Regions from separate parts of the Streptomyces sp. NPDC029674 genome, predicted to be linked through region 3. Evidence: riboswitches for the same ligand, from Rfam matches in the RefSeq annotation. Region 3 holds a riboswitch; each other region holds the start of a gene.
What was found. Region 3 has a riboswitch for cobalamin ahead of ACI2L3_RS28575 (energy-coupling factor ABC transporter permease). Riboswitches for the same ligand answer to the same signal wherever they lie in the genome.

Region 1 (3,522 bases), on a different contig from region 3:
CCTTCCTCTCCGTCGAAGTCGCCAAGACGATCTCGGGCGGCATCGTCAACGAGGACGGCCTCAAGACAGAGGTCATATTCGCCGCGCTCGTCGGCGCGATTCTCTGGAACCTGCTCACCTGGCTGGTGGGCCTGCCCTCCAGCTCCTCGCACGCCCTCTTCGGCGGCCTCATCGGCGCCGCGGTCATGTCGATGGGCTGGTCGTCGATCAACGGCGGCACCGTCGTCACCAAGATCCTGATCCCTGCCCTCGCCGCGCCGCTCGTGGCGGGTCTCGCCGCGGCGCTGGCCACGCGCCTGACGTACCGGATCGGCCGCAACACCGACACCAAGGCCACCGCCAAGGGCTACCGCGCGGGCCAGATCGCCTCCGCGGGCCTCGTCTCGCTGGCCCACGGCACGAACGACGCACAGAAGACCATGGGCATCATCACGCTCGCCCTGGTCACCGGCGGCGTCCTGAACCCCGGCGCGAACCCCCCGATGTGGGTCATCGTCTCGGCCGGTGTGGCCATCGCCCTCGGCACCTACCTCGGTGGCTGGCGCATCATCCGCACCATGGGCAAGGGCCTCACCGACCTCCAGCCGCAGCAGGGCTTCGCCGCCCAGACCAGCGCCGCGACGGTCATCCTGGCCTCCTCGCACCTGGGCTTCTCGCTCTCCACCACCCAGTCCTGCTCCGGCGCCGTGATGGGCGCGGGCCTCGGCCGCAAGGGCGGCGTGGTCCGCTGGTCGACCGCGACCCGGATGTTCGTCGCCTGGGGTCTGACCCTGCCGGCCGCCGGCCTGGTCGGCGCGGGCGCCGAGTTCCTCACCAAGCAGGGCCCCTGGGGCGTCGCGGTCACCGCCGCGCTCCTGGTCGCGGGCTCGGCCGTCATCTGGGTGCTCTCGCGGCGCAACGCCGTCGACCACACCAACGTCACCGACGACGAGATCCGCTCCGACGACGCCACGGGCGCCGAGCCCGCGGGCGTCGTGACCACCGCGATCGCCGCCGTCACCCCGCCCCCGACGGGCGCGATGGCCGCCTCGACCGGCCCGGACGAGCCCCTCAAGGCCACCGTCGGAGCCCCGACCACCACCACGACCGGCGCCATGGCGGACCCCGCCCGGCCCGCGACGGTATAAGGACAGATCACCATGAGCATCGACTGGGCAGCTCTCGGCTCCGTCTTCGGAGTCAGCCTCGCGGTGACGGTGGCCCTGGTGGGCCTGTTCACCCTCGGCATCGTCGGCCTCTCGAAGCAGGAGACGGCGGCCACCTCGGGCGGCGGCTCCGCGACCGCGGCGCGCACCGGCGCGTACGCCTGCTTCGCGCTGTGCGCGGCGGCCGTGGCGTACGGGATCTATCTGATCGTCGCCTGACGAAGCGTTTTCGGGTGGGGTGCGGGACGCGCTGGCGCGTCCCGCGCCCCACCGTCGTGTGTGGGGCTCCGCACACTCTCCCGCCGCAGGTCAACGGCGAGTTGACGGGCATTCGCGGGGCGTGGTGGACTGCCGGGGCCAACTACGGCGGCAGAAGAGGAAGCCGGTGCGAATCCGGCGCGGTCCCGCCACTGTCACCGGGGAGAGACACTCCCCGCGAGCCAGGAACTCTCGCCACCGATCACGTCGAACCAGGGCGCGGACACCCTGAGTGAGGACATATCGCCATGCGCGGCCGCCCGTTGCCGGTTCCCTCCCTGAGTACGAGCTCCCTCCTCAGTGAAGCGACGGGCTGAGCCCATGAGTGCCGATCGCGACTTCGCGTACGGCGCCGCCGCCGGACTCCTCGGTGACCTGCTGCTCGGCGATCCCCGCCGCGGCCATCCGGTCGCCGCGTTCGGACGTGCCGCGGGCGCCGTCGAGCGGGTGCTGTGGCGCGACCACCGCGGGTGGGGCGCGCTGCACGCCGTGGTGTGCGCCGGGGGCGCGGCGGGCGCCGCCGCCCTCGCCTCCTCCCTCGTACGCCGGTCACGCGCCGGTTCGGTGGCGCTGACCGCCGCCGCGACCTGGGCCGTGGTCGGCGGGACCTCGCTCGGCCGGGAGGCGCGGGCCGTCGGCGGGGCGCTGGAGGCCGGCGACGTCGAGGTCGCGCGGGAGCGGCTGCCGCATCTGTGCGGGCGGGACCCGCAGGCGCTGGACGCCGACGGGATCGCGCGGGCCGTCGTGGAGTCCGTCGCCGAGAACACGTCCGACGCGGTGGTGGGGGCGCTCGTGTGGGGCGCCCTCGGCGGGGTGCCGGGGCTCGTCGCCTTCCGCGCCGTGAACACGCTGGACGCCATGGTCGGGCACAAGTCGTCCCGGTACCGGCGCTACGGGTGGGCCTCCGCCCGGCTCGACGACGTCTTCGGGTGGCCGGGGGCGCGGCTCACCGCCGTGCTCGCGGCGGTCGCCGGGGACTCGGGGCGGGGCGCGCTGAGCGCCTGGCGTACGGACGCGGCGAAGCACCCCAGTCCGAACGCCGGGCCCGTCGAGGCCGCCTTCGCCGGGGCGTTGGGGGTCCGGCTCGGGGGGACGCTCTCGTACGGCGGACGGATCGAGCACCGGCCCGTGCTGAACGGGGGCGGGCGTGACGTGCGCGTAGAAGACATCGAGCGGGCCGTGAAGCTGTCCCGGCGGGTGAGCTGGCTTGCTCTCGGCGTCGCGGTCGCCGCCCGCCGGACACTGCGGTCGGCAAGGTCGCGGTCGGCCAAGTCAGGGAGAGACGTATGAGCGGTGGACTGCTGGTCGCCGGAACCACCTCCGACGCCGGGAAGAGCGTCGTCACCGCCGGCATCTGCCGGTGGCTGACCCGCAAGGGCGTGTCCGTCGCGCCGTTCAAGGCGCAGAACATGTCCCTCAACTCCTTCGTCACCCGCGAGGGCGCCGAGATCGGCCGTGCGCAGGCCATGCAGGCGCAGGCCGCCCGCGTCGAGCCGAGCGCGCTGATGAACCCCGTGCTGCTCAAGCCCGGCGGTGACCGCTCCAGCCAGGTCGTGCTCATGGGCAAGCCGGTGGGCGAGATGAGCGCGCGCGGCTACCACGGGGGGCGCCAGGCCGCACTGCTGGAGACCGTCGTGGGATGCCTGGAGGAGCTCCGGGGCAGCTATGACGCCGTGATCTGTGAGGGCGCGGGGAGTCCCGCCGAGATCAACCTGCGGCGCACCGACATCGTCAACATGGGCATCGCGCGCGCCGCCCGCTTCCCCGTCCTGGTGGTCGGGGACATCGACCGGGGCGGGGTGTTCGCGTCGTTCTTCGGGACGACGGCGCTGCTGAGCGCGGCCGACCAGGAGCTCGTCGCGGGCTACCTGGTGAACAAGTTCCGCGGGGACGTCTCCCTCCTCGAACCCGGGCTCGACATGCTGCTCGGGCTCACCGGGCGGCGCACGTACGGCGTGCTGCCGTTCCAGCACGGGCTGGGCATCGACGAGGAGGACGGCCTGCGGGTCTCCCTGCGGGGCGCGGTCCGGGAGTCCGTGGTGGCGCCGCCGGTCGGTGAGGACGTGCTGCGGGTCGCCGTGTGCGCCGTACCGCTGATGTCGAACTTCACGGACGTGGA
Region 2 (3,522 bases), on a different contig from region 3:
GGAGAAAGGCGTCACCATGACCTCAGTGCAGGTCGAAGAGCACCACGACGAGCACGGCGGCAACGGTGTCGCGCAGGACGGCTCGTCCGGCGAGGGCTACCAGCGCGGGCTCGGAGCCCGGCAGATCCAGATGATCGCGATCGGCGGTGCCATCGGCACCGGCCTGTTCCTCGGCGCGGGCAAGGCCATTCACAAGGCCGGCCCCAGCCTCATCCTGGCGTACGCCATCGCGGGCCTCGTCATCTTCTTCATCATGCGGGCGCTCGGCGAGCTCCTCATGTACCGGCCCGTGTCCGGCTCCTTCTCGGAGTACGCCCGTGAGTTCATGGGCCCCTTCTTCGGGTTCGTGACCGGCTGGACGTACTGGCTCTTCTGGGTCGTCACCGGCATCACGGAAGTGACAGCGGCCGCCCAGTACATGCAGTACTGGACACACGGCTCCGTACCGCAATGGGCGTACGCGCTGGTCTTCACCGTCATCCTGTACGGCGCGAACCTCATCTCCGTGAAGCTCTTCGGTGAGCTGGAGTTCTGGTTCTCGATGGTCAAGGTCACCGCCATCATCGGCATGATCCTGATCTGCGTCGGCATCCTCACCATCGGCTTCTCCGACGCCGGTGACACCGCCACCGTGGCCCACCTGTGGAACCAGGGCGGCTTCTTCCCGAACGGCATCGGCTCCACGCTGATGACGCTCCAGATCGTGATGTTCGCCTTCCTCGCCGTCGAGCTCGTCGGCGTCACCGCGGGCGAGTCCAAGGACCCGAAGACCGTCCTGCCCAAGGCCATCAACACCGTGCCGTGGCGCATCGCCGTCTTCTACGTCGGCGCGCTGATCATGATCCTGTCGGTCGTGCCGTGGACGCACTTCCAGCCCGGCGTCTCGCCGTTCGTCGCCGCCTTCGAGAAGATGGGCCTCGGCGTCGGCGCCGCGATCGTCAACTTCGTGGTCCTCACCGCCGCCCTCTCCTCCTGCAACTCCGGCATGTACTCCACCGGCCGCATGCTGCGCGACCTCGCGCTCAACGGCCAGGGCCCGAAGTTCTTCACCAAGCTCACGAAGAACGGCCTGCCGCTGATCGGCACCACGGCCTCCGCCGCGTTCATGCTGGTCGGCGTCTGGATCAACTACCAGTGGCCGGGCGAGGCGTTCAACTACGTCGTCTCCTTCGCCACCATCTCCGGCATGTGGGCCTGGATCATGATCCTGGCCTGCCAGATCCGCTACCGCCGCAAGGCCGACCGCGGCGAGCTGCCGCAGTCCACCTTCCGGGCCCCGGGCGCCCCGTACACCAGCTGGTTCGCCCTGCTCTTCATCGGCATGGTCATCGTGATGATGGGCGTCGACAAGGACGCGCGGATCTCGCTGTACGCCGCTCCGGTGTGGGCCGCGATCCTCGGTATCTCCTACCTGGTCCTGAAGAGCCGCAACCCGCAGGCCGCGGCCTTCAACAAGCGGAAGATCGGCCTCTCCGAGGAGAGCGCCGGCGACCGCGTCTCCAAGGACTGACCGGCTCCCCAAGGCCGCTGTCCAGCATTCGGGCACGTACGTACCACATTCCGGTACGTACGTGCCCCTCTGCTTATCCTGACGCCATGCTGACCATCACCCAGGCCCTCCACGACCAGATCGTCGCGCACGCGCGCCAGGACCACCCCGACGAGGCGTGCGGCATGGTCGCGGGCCCGGCGGGCACCGGCCGCCCCGAGCGGTTCATCCCGATGCTGAACGCCGCGCGCTCGCCCACGTTCTACGAGTTCGACTCGGGCGACCTGCTCAAGCTCTACCGCGATCTCGACGACCGCGACGAGGAGCCGGTGATCATCTACCACTCGCACACCGCGACCGAGGCCTACCCCTCGCGCACCGACATCACGTACGCCAACGAGCCCGGCGCCCACTACGTCCTGGTCTCCACGGCCGACACCGACGACGCGGGCCCCTTCCAGTTCCGCTCGTACCGGATCGTCGACGGCGAGGTCACCGAGGAAGAGGTAAAGGTCGTACAGGCATACTGAGCTTTACTCATGAAGGCGGCAGGACCCAGGAAGCCGGTGCGAACCCGGCACGGTCCCGCCACTGTGACCCCACCCCGGCCGGGGCGGGGGAGTCAGGAACTGACCTGCCGCCTTCCTCCACACGACGCAGGGGACGCGGAAATCCCCTGGAGGAGGCAGCTCAGCCATGTCCCGCCCGATACGTGTCCTGGCCGCCGCGGCCCTGCTCGTCCCGCTCGCCGCGTGCTCCTCGACGGACTCCGGCGGTGACGCGAAGCCCGCCGCCAAGGCCGCCGGATTCCCGTACACCGTCACCAACTGCGGCGTGAAGACGACGTACGACGCACCGCCGAAGCGCGCCGTCACCATGAACCAGCACACCACCGAAGTGATGCTGGAACTCGGCCTCAAGGACCACATCGCGGGCACCGCCTACCTCGACGACAAGGTCCTCCCGAAGTATGAGAAGGCCTACGACTCGATCCCCGTGCTCGCCAAGGAGTACCCCTCCTACGAGAAGCTGCTCTCCGCCAACCCCGACTTCGTCTACGGCGGATACGCCAGCGCCTTCCTCGCCGGCGACGGCCGCAGCCGCTCCGCGCTCGCCAAGTCCGGCATCGACAGCCGCCTCAACGTAGAGGGCTGCGCCAAGAAGTCCGTCTCCATGGACGACGTCTACCGGGAGGTCCGCGAGGTCGGCTCCACCTTCGGCGTGCGCGGGCGCGCCGAGAAGTGGGTGAGCGGGGCGAAGCGCGAACTGGCCGCCACAGCGAAGAAGGCGAAGGGCCGGAAGCCGCTCTCCGTCTTCGTCTACGACAGCGGCGACAAGACGGCCTTCACGGCGGGCGGCCGCGGCATCGGCAACGACATCATCGCGCGGGCGGGCGGCCGCAACGTCTTCGGCGACGTGGACAAGTCCTTCAGCGACGCGTCCTGGGAGAAGGTCGTCGAGCGCAAGCCCGACACCATCCTGATCCTCGACTACGGCGCCACGACGGTCGCCCAGAAGAAGAAGCGCCTCCTGGAGGACCCGGCCCTCCAGGACGTCCCGGCCGTCAAGAACAAGCGCTTCGCGGTCCTGCCGCTCTCCGACATGGTCACGGGAGTACGAGCACCCGAGGCGGTGAGGAAGCTGGCGGCGCAGCTGTGAAGCGCCTGCGCCGCGCCACGCTCGTGGCCACGCTCTGTGCGGCACTCGCGGTCGCGCTCGTGGCCGGTCTCGCCCTCGGCTCCGTCCGCATCCCCACGGCCGACGTCCTGCAGATCCTGACGGGGCGGGCGGAACCCTCCCCGTTCCGGACGATCGTCCTCGACGTCCGCCTGCCCAGGGTCCTGCTCGGGGCGACCGTGGGGGCCGGACTCGCGGTCATCGGCACCGTCCTCCAGGCCCTCGTCCGCAACCCCCTCGCCGACCCGTTCCTCCTCGGCGTCTCCTCGGGCGCCTCCGTCGGCGCGGTCTGCGCGATCGTCCTCGGCGGCGTCTTCGGCCTCGGCGCGGCCCTGTCCACCACCGTCACGATCCCG
Region 3 (3,522 bases):
TGGTGGGCCGCCGCAGCCGCAGCACGGAGGAGATGAACCTCCCCGAAGGGCTGCGCTTCCTGCGCGACTCGATGGTCGCGACCGCCCTGTCCATGGTCCTGATCTACCTCATCATGTCGCTGGTCTTCCTCGGGAAGGCCGGCAAGGAGGAGGCGTTCAAGGCCTTCGGCGAGAGCGGCGCGGCGGGTGCGAGCGGCGTCGGCGACTACGTCATGCAGTCCGTCATGCAGGGCCTGCAGTTCGGCATCGCCGTCGCCGTGATCCTCTTCGGCGTCCGCACGATCCTCGGCGAACTCGTCCCCGCCTTCCAGGGCATCGCCCGGAGACTCGTGCCCGGCGCGGTGCCCTCCCTCGACGCGCCCATCGTCTTCCCGTACGCGCAGAACGCCGTCCTCGTCGGCTTCATCTGCAGCTTCGTCGGCGGCCTCGTCAGCCTCGGCCTGCTCGCCTGGATCTTCCACCCGGCCTTCGGGCTCGCCCTCGTGCTGCCCGGCCTGGTCCCGCACTTCTTCACCGGCGGCGCGGCCGGTGTCTACGGCAACGCGACCGGCGGCCGCCGCGGCGCGGCACTCGGCGCCTTCGTCAACGGCGTCCTCATCACCTTCCTGCCCGCGCTGCTCCTGAAGGTCCTCGGCGCCTTCGGCGAGGAGAACACGACCTTCGGCGACGCCGACTTCGGCTGGTTCGGCACGCTCGTCGGCTACGCGGCCAAGACGGGGGAGACCGGCGGAATCGTCCTGATGCTGCTGATCGGCGCGGCCGTCCTGCTCGGCGCGATCGTCGTCCAGAAGCGGGTCGTGGAGACCGGCTGGGACCCCGGCGCCCACCGCGACGCGCTGCTGCCGCCGAACGACGTGGCCCGCACCCCGGCCGCCGACACGGCCTCCGGGGACTCCGCGCCCGCGTACGCGAAGATCGCAGCCCCGCGCGGAGCGCCGAAGCCCCCTCCGCCGCCCGGCCGGGCCTAGAACGGCCGGAAATATCGGGTGGGGGCCGCAGGGAGCCGCCTGCCATGATGCCGATCATGAGCAGCGATCTGCGGCGGAGGTACGCCGCGTACCGATGGACTTCCGCGACGGACGGCGCATCGGCCGCCGAGGTGCACCACCTCACCGGAGCCGGAGCCGGAGCCGCCGAACCCGAGTTGTACGTGAAGACGGCCCCCGTCCCCCACGACGGCTCGCCCTCCGAACTCGCGGGCGAGGCCGACCGCCTCGCCTGGCTGGCCGGCCGGGGCATCCCCGTGCCGCGCATCGTCGAGCGCGGCGCCGACGACCGCCTGGCGTGGCTGGTGACCGAGGCGGTGCCCGGCAGGCCGGCCGCCGACGAGTGGCCTCCGGAACAGCGGTTCGCGGTGGCGGAATCGCTCGCCGACCTCGCCGCGGCCCTGCACGGACTGCCCCTGGCGGACTGCCCGTTCGACCGCGGCCTGACGGTCACCATGGAGCAGGCCGCACGCAACGTCGCCGACGATCTCATCGACCTGGACGACCTCGACGACGAACGCGCCGGCTGGTCCGGGCAGCACCTCCTCGACGAACTGCACCGCACCCGCCCGGCGGCGGAGGACCCGGTGGTCGCCCACGGCGACCTCACCCCGGAGAACGTCCTGCTCGACCCGACGACCTGCCGCGTCACCGGAGTCATCGACGTCGTCCGGCTCGGCCGGGCGGACCGGCACACCGACCTCGCCATTGCGCTGCGGGAGCTGACGCACGAGGAGGACCCCTGGTTCGGACCGGCGCACGCCGAACGGTTCCTGCGGCGGTACGAGGAGCGGACGGCAGCCGGGGCCGACGTGATCGACGACCGGAAGCTGGCCTTCTACCGGCTGCTCGACGAGTTCTTCTGACCGGGCGGGCCGGACGGCCGGGCGGCCTCTGAGCAGGGGCGTACGCGGTGGTGGTGTGCGCTCGGGTGTGCCACCGCCGTGACCGCCGTGCAAGTTGTCAGGCAGATCAGTTGCGCACTAGTGTCACCACGCCTTGGTGCTCGGGAAATCCGGTGTGATGCCGGTGCGGCCCTCGCCACTGTGATCGGGAAGTCCGGCTCCAGCCCTCGCGGCAGCCACTGGGTACGCACGTACCCGGGAAGGCGGAGTCCGGTCGGTACGACCCGTCAGCCAGGAGACCGGCCAAGGCACGTTGTCCATCCACGAGGTGCTGGAGAGGGTCTGCTGAGCCATGCACATAGCCGAGGGTTTCCTCCCGCCGGCGCACGCGATCGCCTGGGGCGTAGCGTCCGCGCCGTTCGTCGTCCACGGAGTCCGCTCCCTGACCCGTGAGGTCAAGGAACACCCGGAGAGCACGCTGCTCCTCGGCGCCTCCGGGGCCTTCACGTTTGTCCTTTCCGCGTTGAAAATCCCTTCGGTGACGGGCAGTTGCTCGCATCCGACGGGGACCGGGCTCGGGGCGATCCTGTTCCGGCCGCCGATCATGACGGTGCTCGGCACCATCACCCTGCTCTTCCAGGCGCTGCTGCTCGCCCACGGCGGACTCACCACCCTGGGCGCCAACGTCTTCTCCATGGCGATCATCGGCCCCTGGGCGGGCTACGCGGTCTACCGGCTCCTCAGGCGGTACGACGTGCCGCTCATGGTCACCGTGTTCTTCGGGGCGTTCGTCGCCGACCTGACCACGTACTGCGTCACCAGCGTCCAGCTGGCCCTGGCGTTCCCCGACCCCGGCAGCGGGTTCCTGGGCGCCCTGGGCAAGTTCGGCGGCATCTTCGCCGTCACCCAGATTCCCCTCGCGGTCAGCGAAGGCCTGCTCACCGTCCTGGTGATGCGCCTGCTCGTGCAGTCGAGCAAGGGCGAGCTCACCCGCCTCGGCGTACTGCCGCAGCGCAAGGGGACCACCACGACGACCGAGACGCAGACGGGGGCCAGTGCCTGATGAGCCGGAACGCGAAGATCAACACACTGCTGCTCCTCATCGTCGCCGCGCTCGCGGTGCTGCCCCTGGCGCTCGGCCTCGGCGACGACGAGGAAGAGCCGTTCGCGGGGGCCGACGCCCAGGCCGAGACGGCGATCACCGAGCTGAAGCCGGACTACGAACCGTGGTTCTCGCCGCTGTACGAACCCCCGTCCGGCGAGGTCGAGTCGGCACTCTTCGCCCTCCAGGCGGCCATCGGCGCGGGCGTCCTCGCGTACTACTTCGGGCTGCGCAAGGGACGCCGCCAGGGCGCGGAACAGGCACGCGCCGAGCAGGCACGCGCGGAACAGGCGCGGGCGGAAGAAGTGCCGTCCGACATCGGGCAGGACTGACCCGGCGTGCTGCCCATCGACGCGGCGGCGCACAGCAGCCGCTGGCGCCGCCGGCACCCCGTGGACAAGGCCGTGCTGGGCCTCGGCCTCACCGCCCTGGCCATCTCGCTGCCGCCCTGGCCGGGCGCCGTCCTGGTGCTGGTCACCGCGCTGGTGCTGCTGCTCGGCCCGGCGGGCGTGGAGCCCGGCAAACTGTGGCGCGCCTACCGCGTGCCGCTCGGCTTCTGCGTGACCGGGGCGCTGACCCTGCTCGTCCA
Region 4 (3,522 bases), on a different contig from region 3:
GTGAGCGGGCTGTCGCCCCAGCCGAGGTGGGCGGCGACCGTCGCCCATACGTCCGGCACGGAGATGTCCGCCGGGCCGATGGTGACGGCCACGGAGACGGACAGGACGAGCGCGGCGGCTCCGGCCAGCCACAGCAGCCCGTGCCGCACCCCCTTCCAGACGGGGGTGGGCGCTGGGGCGAGTACGGGTGCCGCCTCCGTCACTTGACGAGCCCGAACTTCCGCAGCCCTGCCGCGACCTGCTCGATGCCGTCGACCGTGCGGATCGTGGGGTTCATGGCCTGGCCGCTGAGCAGCACGTACCGCTTCTTCTTCACGGCGGTCAGGTTCTTGGTCGCCGGGTTGGTCTCCAGGAACTTGATCTTCGCGGCCGCGCTCTCGGCCGACTGCGACTTGCGGGTGAGGTCGCCGATGACGAGGACGTCGGGGTCGCGGTCGGCGACGGTCTCCCAGTTGATCTGGGGCCATTCCTCACGCGTGTCGTCGAAGACGTTCTTCGCGCCGAGCTCGCGGGTGATGATGCCGGGCGCGCCGCAGCAGCCCGCCATGTACGGGGCGTCGGAGTTGGCGAACCAGTACAGGAGCGTGGTGTCGGAGGCGGCGGCCTTGTCGATGTCCCGCGTCGCCTTCGTGACGCGGCGCTTCAGGTCGGCGATCAGTTTCTCGCCGCGCTTCTCGACGTGGAACACCTTCGCCAGGTCGCGCACCTCGCCGTAGACGGTGTCCATGGTGAGGGTCTTGAGGCGTTTGCCGTCGCCGGCGCCGTCGTTGTCCTTGCCCGCGCAGTCGGTGGGCGAGACGTAGACGGGGACCCCGAGTTCAGTGAACTTCGCGCGGTCGGCGACGCCGCCCTTGCCGACCGTGTAGAGGAAGGAGGCGCTGACGAAGTCCGGCTCCTTGGCGAGGACCTTCTCCAGCGACGGGTAGCGGTCGGCGAGCCGCTCCACCTTCGCGTTGGCCTTCTCCAGGCTCTTCGGGACCGGGTCGGTCCAGGTGCCGGTGCCCGCCATGCGGTCGGCGAGGCCGAGGGTGAGGAGGATCTCCGTGGAACCCTGGTCGAGGGAGACGGCCCGCTGCGGCGGCGCGTCGACCTTCGCGTCCTTGCCGCAGGCGGTGACCGTGACGGGGTAGCCGTCGGCCTTCCCGCCCCCGGACTTCCGTGCGGAGCCGGAGCCGTCGCCGCACGCGGTGAGTGCGAGCACGCAGGTGCAGAGCAGGGCGGATATACGGGCTGTCGAGGACACGCGATCCCTTGGGTGTCACGGCTCATACGCGGAGCCTGGCCTGCGTCACGACCTCCGTCGCCCGGTGTGCGAGCGGAGGCGCCAGCAGGTCTTCGGACTCGGGATCGGCCGGGCGGGGCGCCTTCCCGGGCGTCCGGAGACACCCAGTGGCCGTGGCCCCGCCCGTCCCCCTCACCGCTGCGCGTCAGTTCCGGATTCGCACCGGATTCCCTGGCCCAGGTGTGGGTTTGACTGGCTTGCGCAAGTTATCACGCGTCTTCAAGGGGCCGGTCCGGGCCTCGGCCCGGTCCGGTCCTCAGCCCGCTCCGGGCCTCGGCTCGCCGCGGTAGGTCCCGAAGGACCAGCGGTTTCCCTCGGGGTCCGCGATGCCGAACTCGCGGCTGCCGTACGGCTTGTCCTCGATCTCACGGGTGATCTTCACGCCGGCCTCGGTGAGGCGGGCGTACAGGGCGTCCACGTGGTCGGTGACGACGTAGGCGCCGGACGTGCCCGGCTCTCCGCAGGCCTCGGCGGCCGACTCGGGGTCGTACGAGCCGAGCATGATGCCGCCGCCCTCGGGCCAGTCGAGCTGGGCGTGGGCGACGCGGCCGCCGTCCTCGTAGACGGCGGTGCGCAGGAAGCCGACGGTGCCGACGAGGAAGTCGATCAGCGCGGGGGCGTCCTGGGCCTGGAGGGCCGGCCAGATGGCGGGGGCGGGTGTCATCTCGAGTGTCGTGTCGGGGGTGGTTTCAGGTGTGGTGTTCATGTCTTCCACTCTTCGCCTCCGCCGTGCGCCCCGGCTTGGATATTCCGGCGCTCTTCGGCCAGCCAGCCGGTGGGGCTCGCCTCCGTGTACTGCCGGAAGTCGCGGACGAGGTGCGAGTGGTCGTAGTAGCCGGTGTCGGCGGCGACCCGGGCGAGGTCCGGCGGACCGCCCGCCGCGACGGAGCGGACCACGGCGTCCTTGGCGTGCTGGAAACGCATCAGGCGGGCGGCCTGTTTGGGGCTGAGCCCGGTCTCCGCGCGGAACAGCGCGGTCAGCCGGCGCTCGCTGAGCGCGACGTGCCGGGACAGGCCGCCGAGGGTGCCCGCGCCCCCGTGCCGGGCCAGCCACGCCCAGGCCTCGGCGACCTCCGGGCGTACGGATCCGGTGGCGCGGTCCGCGGCCGCGCGCCGCCGCAGGTACTCCGACAGGAGGGCGAAGCGGTCCTCCCAGCGGTCGAGGCCGCACAGGCGCTCGCGGATCTCGGCGGCCCGGTCGCCGAGGACGTCGGTGCCGCCGACAACGAGCTGTCCGGCAAGGGCGGCGGCGGGCAGGCCGAGGAGCGGGCGGGCCGCGAGGGGGTGCACGGCGAGCTGGATGCCCGCCTCGTGCTCGGGCTGGACGACGTACGCGGGGCTCTGGTGCAGGCCGCCCACGACGATGTCGGTGCGGGCGGCGTCCGGCCCGGTGGCCTGGTCCGGGGTGCCGCCGGTGGCGATGGGCCCGTCCAGCGAGAAGATCACGGTGAGATACGGGGACGGCAGGCCCCGGTGCAGGGCGGGCCGCTGTCCCGCGGTGCGGTAGCCGACCGCGGAGACGACCATGCCGTCGAGCCGCGGAGCGGCCCTGACGAACTCACGGGAGCCCATGGGTCCAGTATGCGGGGCGGGCCCCGGACGGTCGCACGGTCCCGGACGCCGCGTGGTCCCGGACGCCGCAGGGCCCCCTACCGCTACCCGCCGCCCCCTCCCCCACACCCCCCGCCCCCGGTGACTTCGATCATGGGAAATGAGCGTCCTGGCCCATAGCATTGCGCGCCGCTCCGGACGGGGCCGCGCATCGCTTTCAGGGAACGGCAGGGACGTAGAGACATGGCAGTACGGGCAAAGGGCAAGCTGGCCGTCATCGGTACCACGGGGGCGCTGGCCGCCGCCGTTCTCGCGGGCAGCGCGCTGTGGCCGACGAGCGAGGCGACCGCCGCCGACACCTCGGCGGCCACCGCCCGCGAGCTGTCGCACTGGCCGAAGCCCGTCGCGAAGCAGCTCGGCAAGGTCATCGCCGAGAACGGCCACAAGGGCGCGTACGCCGTGTTCGACGCGGACAACACGACGTACCGCAACGACCTCGAAGAGTCGCTGCTCCCCTTCCTGGAGATGAAGGGCGTCCTCACCCGCAAGACCATGGATCCGTCCCTGAAGCTCAGCCCCTTCAAGGACAAGGCCGGTCACAAGGAGAGCCTCTACAGCTACTACAACCGGCTCTGCGAGGTCGACGACCAGGTCTGCTACCCCTGGGCCGCGCAGATCTTCTCCGGCTT

Region 1: linked by a shared signal. The riboswitch ahead of ACI2L3_RS36905 (cobalamin biosynthesis protein) and the one ahead of ACI2L3_RS28575 (energy-coupling factor ABC transporter permease) in region 3 are both predicted to bind cobalamin.
Region 2: linked by a shared signal. The riboswitch ahead of ACI2L3_RS03700 (ABC transporter substrate-binding protein) and the one ahead of ACI2L3_RS28575 (energy-coupling factor ABC transporter permease) in region 3 are both predicted to bind cobalamin.
Region 4: linked by a shared signal. The riboswitch ahead of ACI2L3_RS20030 (ABC transporter substrate-binding protein) and the one ahead of ACI2L3_RS28575 (energy-coupling factor ABC transporter permease) in region 3 are both predicted to bind cobalamin.

The regions. Positions count from the first base shown of each region.
Region 1 is NZ_JBJDPY010000026.1:13,531-17,052, reverse strand. It holds gene ACI2L3_RS36915 (anion permease) at 1-1,127, shown strand, start outside; gene ACI2L3_RS36910 (hypothetical protein) at 1,140-1,364, shown strand; cobalamin riboswitch at 1,472-1,616, shown strand; gene ACI2L3_RS36905 (cobalamin biosynthesis protein) at 1,725-2,693, shown strand; gene ACI2L3_RS36900 (cobyric acid synthase) at 2,690-3,522, shown strand, end outside.
Region 2 is NZ_JBJDPY010000001.1:833,081-836,602, reverse strand. It holds gene ACI2L3_RS03710 (amino acid permease) at 17-1,510, shown strand; gene ACI2L3_RS03705 (M67 family metallopeptidase) at 1,597-2,019, shown strand; cobalamin riboswitch at 1,992-2,142, shown strand; gene ACI2L3_RS03700 (ABC transporter substrate-binding protein) at 2,186-3,148, shown strand; gene ACI2L3_RS03695 (FecCD family ABC transporter permease) at 3,145-3,522, shown strand, end outside.
Region 3 is NZ_JBJDPY010000013.1:109,807-113,328, forward strand. It holds gene ACI2L3_RS28565 (PTS ascorbate transporter subunit IIC) at 1-968, shown strand, start outside; gene ACI2L3_RS28570 (APH(3') family aminoglycoside O-phosphotransferase) at 1,022-1,852, shown strand; cobalamin riboswitch at 1,970-2,154, shown strand; gene ACI2L3_RS28575 (energy-coupling factor ABC transporter permease) at 2,184-2,894, shown strand; gene ACI2L3_RS28580 (energy-coupling factor ABC transporter substrate-binding protein) at 2,894-3,265, shown strand; gene cbiQ (cobalt ECF transporter T component CbiQ) at 3,272-3,522, shown strand, end outside.
Region 4 is NZ_JBJDPY010000007.1:437,681-441,202, forward strand. It holds gene ACI2L3_RS20025 (FecCD family ABC transporter permease) at 1-203, opposite strand, end outside; gene ACI2L3_RS20030 (ABC transporter substrate-binding protein) at 200-1,243, opposite strand; cobalamin riboswitch at 1,309-1,494, opposite strand; gene ACI2L3_RS20035 (VOC family protein) at 1,539-1,988, opposite strand; gene ACI2L3_RS20040 (helix-turn-helix domain-containing protein) at 1,985-2,854, opposite strand; gene ACI2L3_RS20045 (haloacid dehalogenase-like hydrolase) at 3,077-3,522, shown strand, end outside.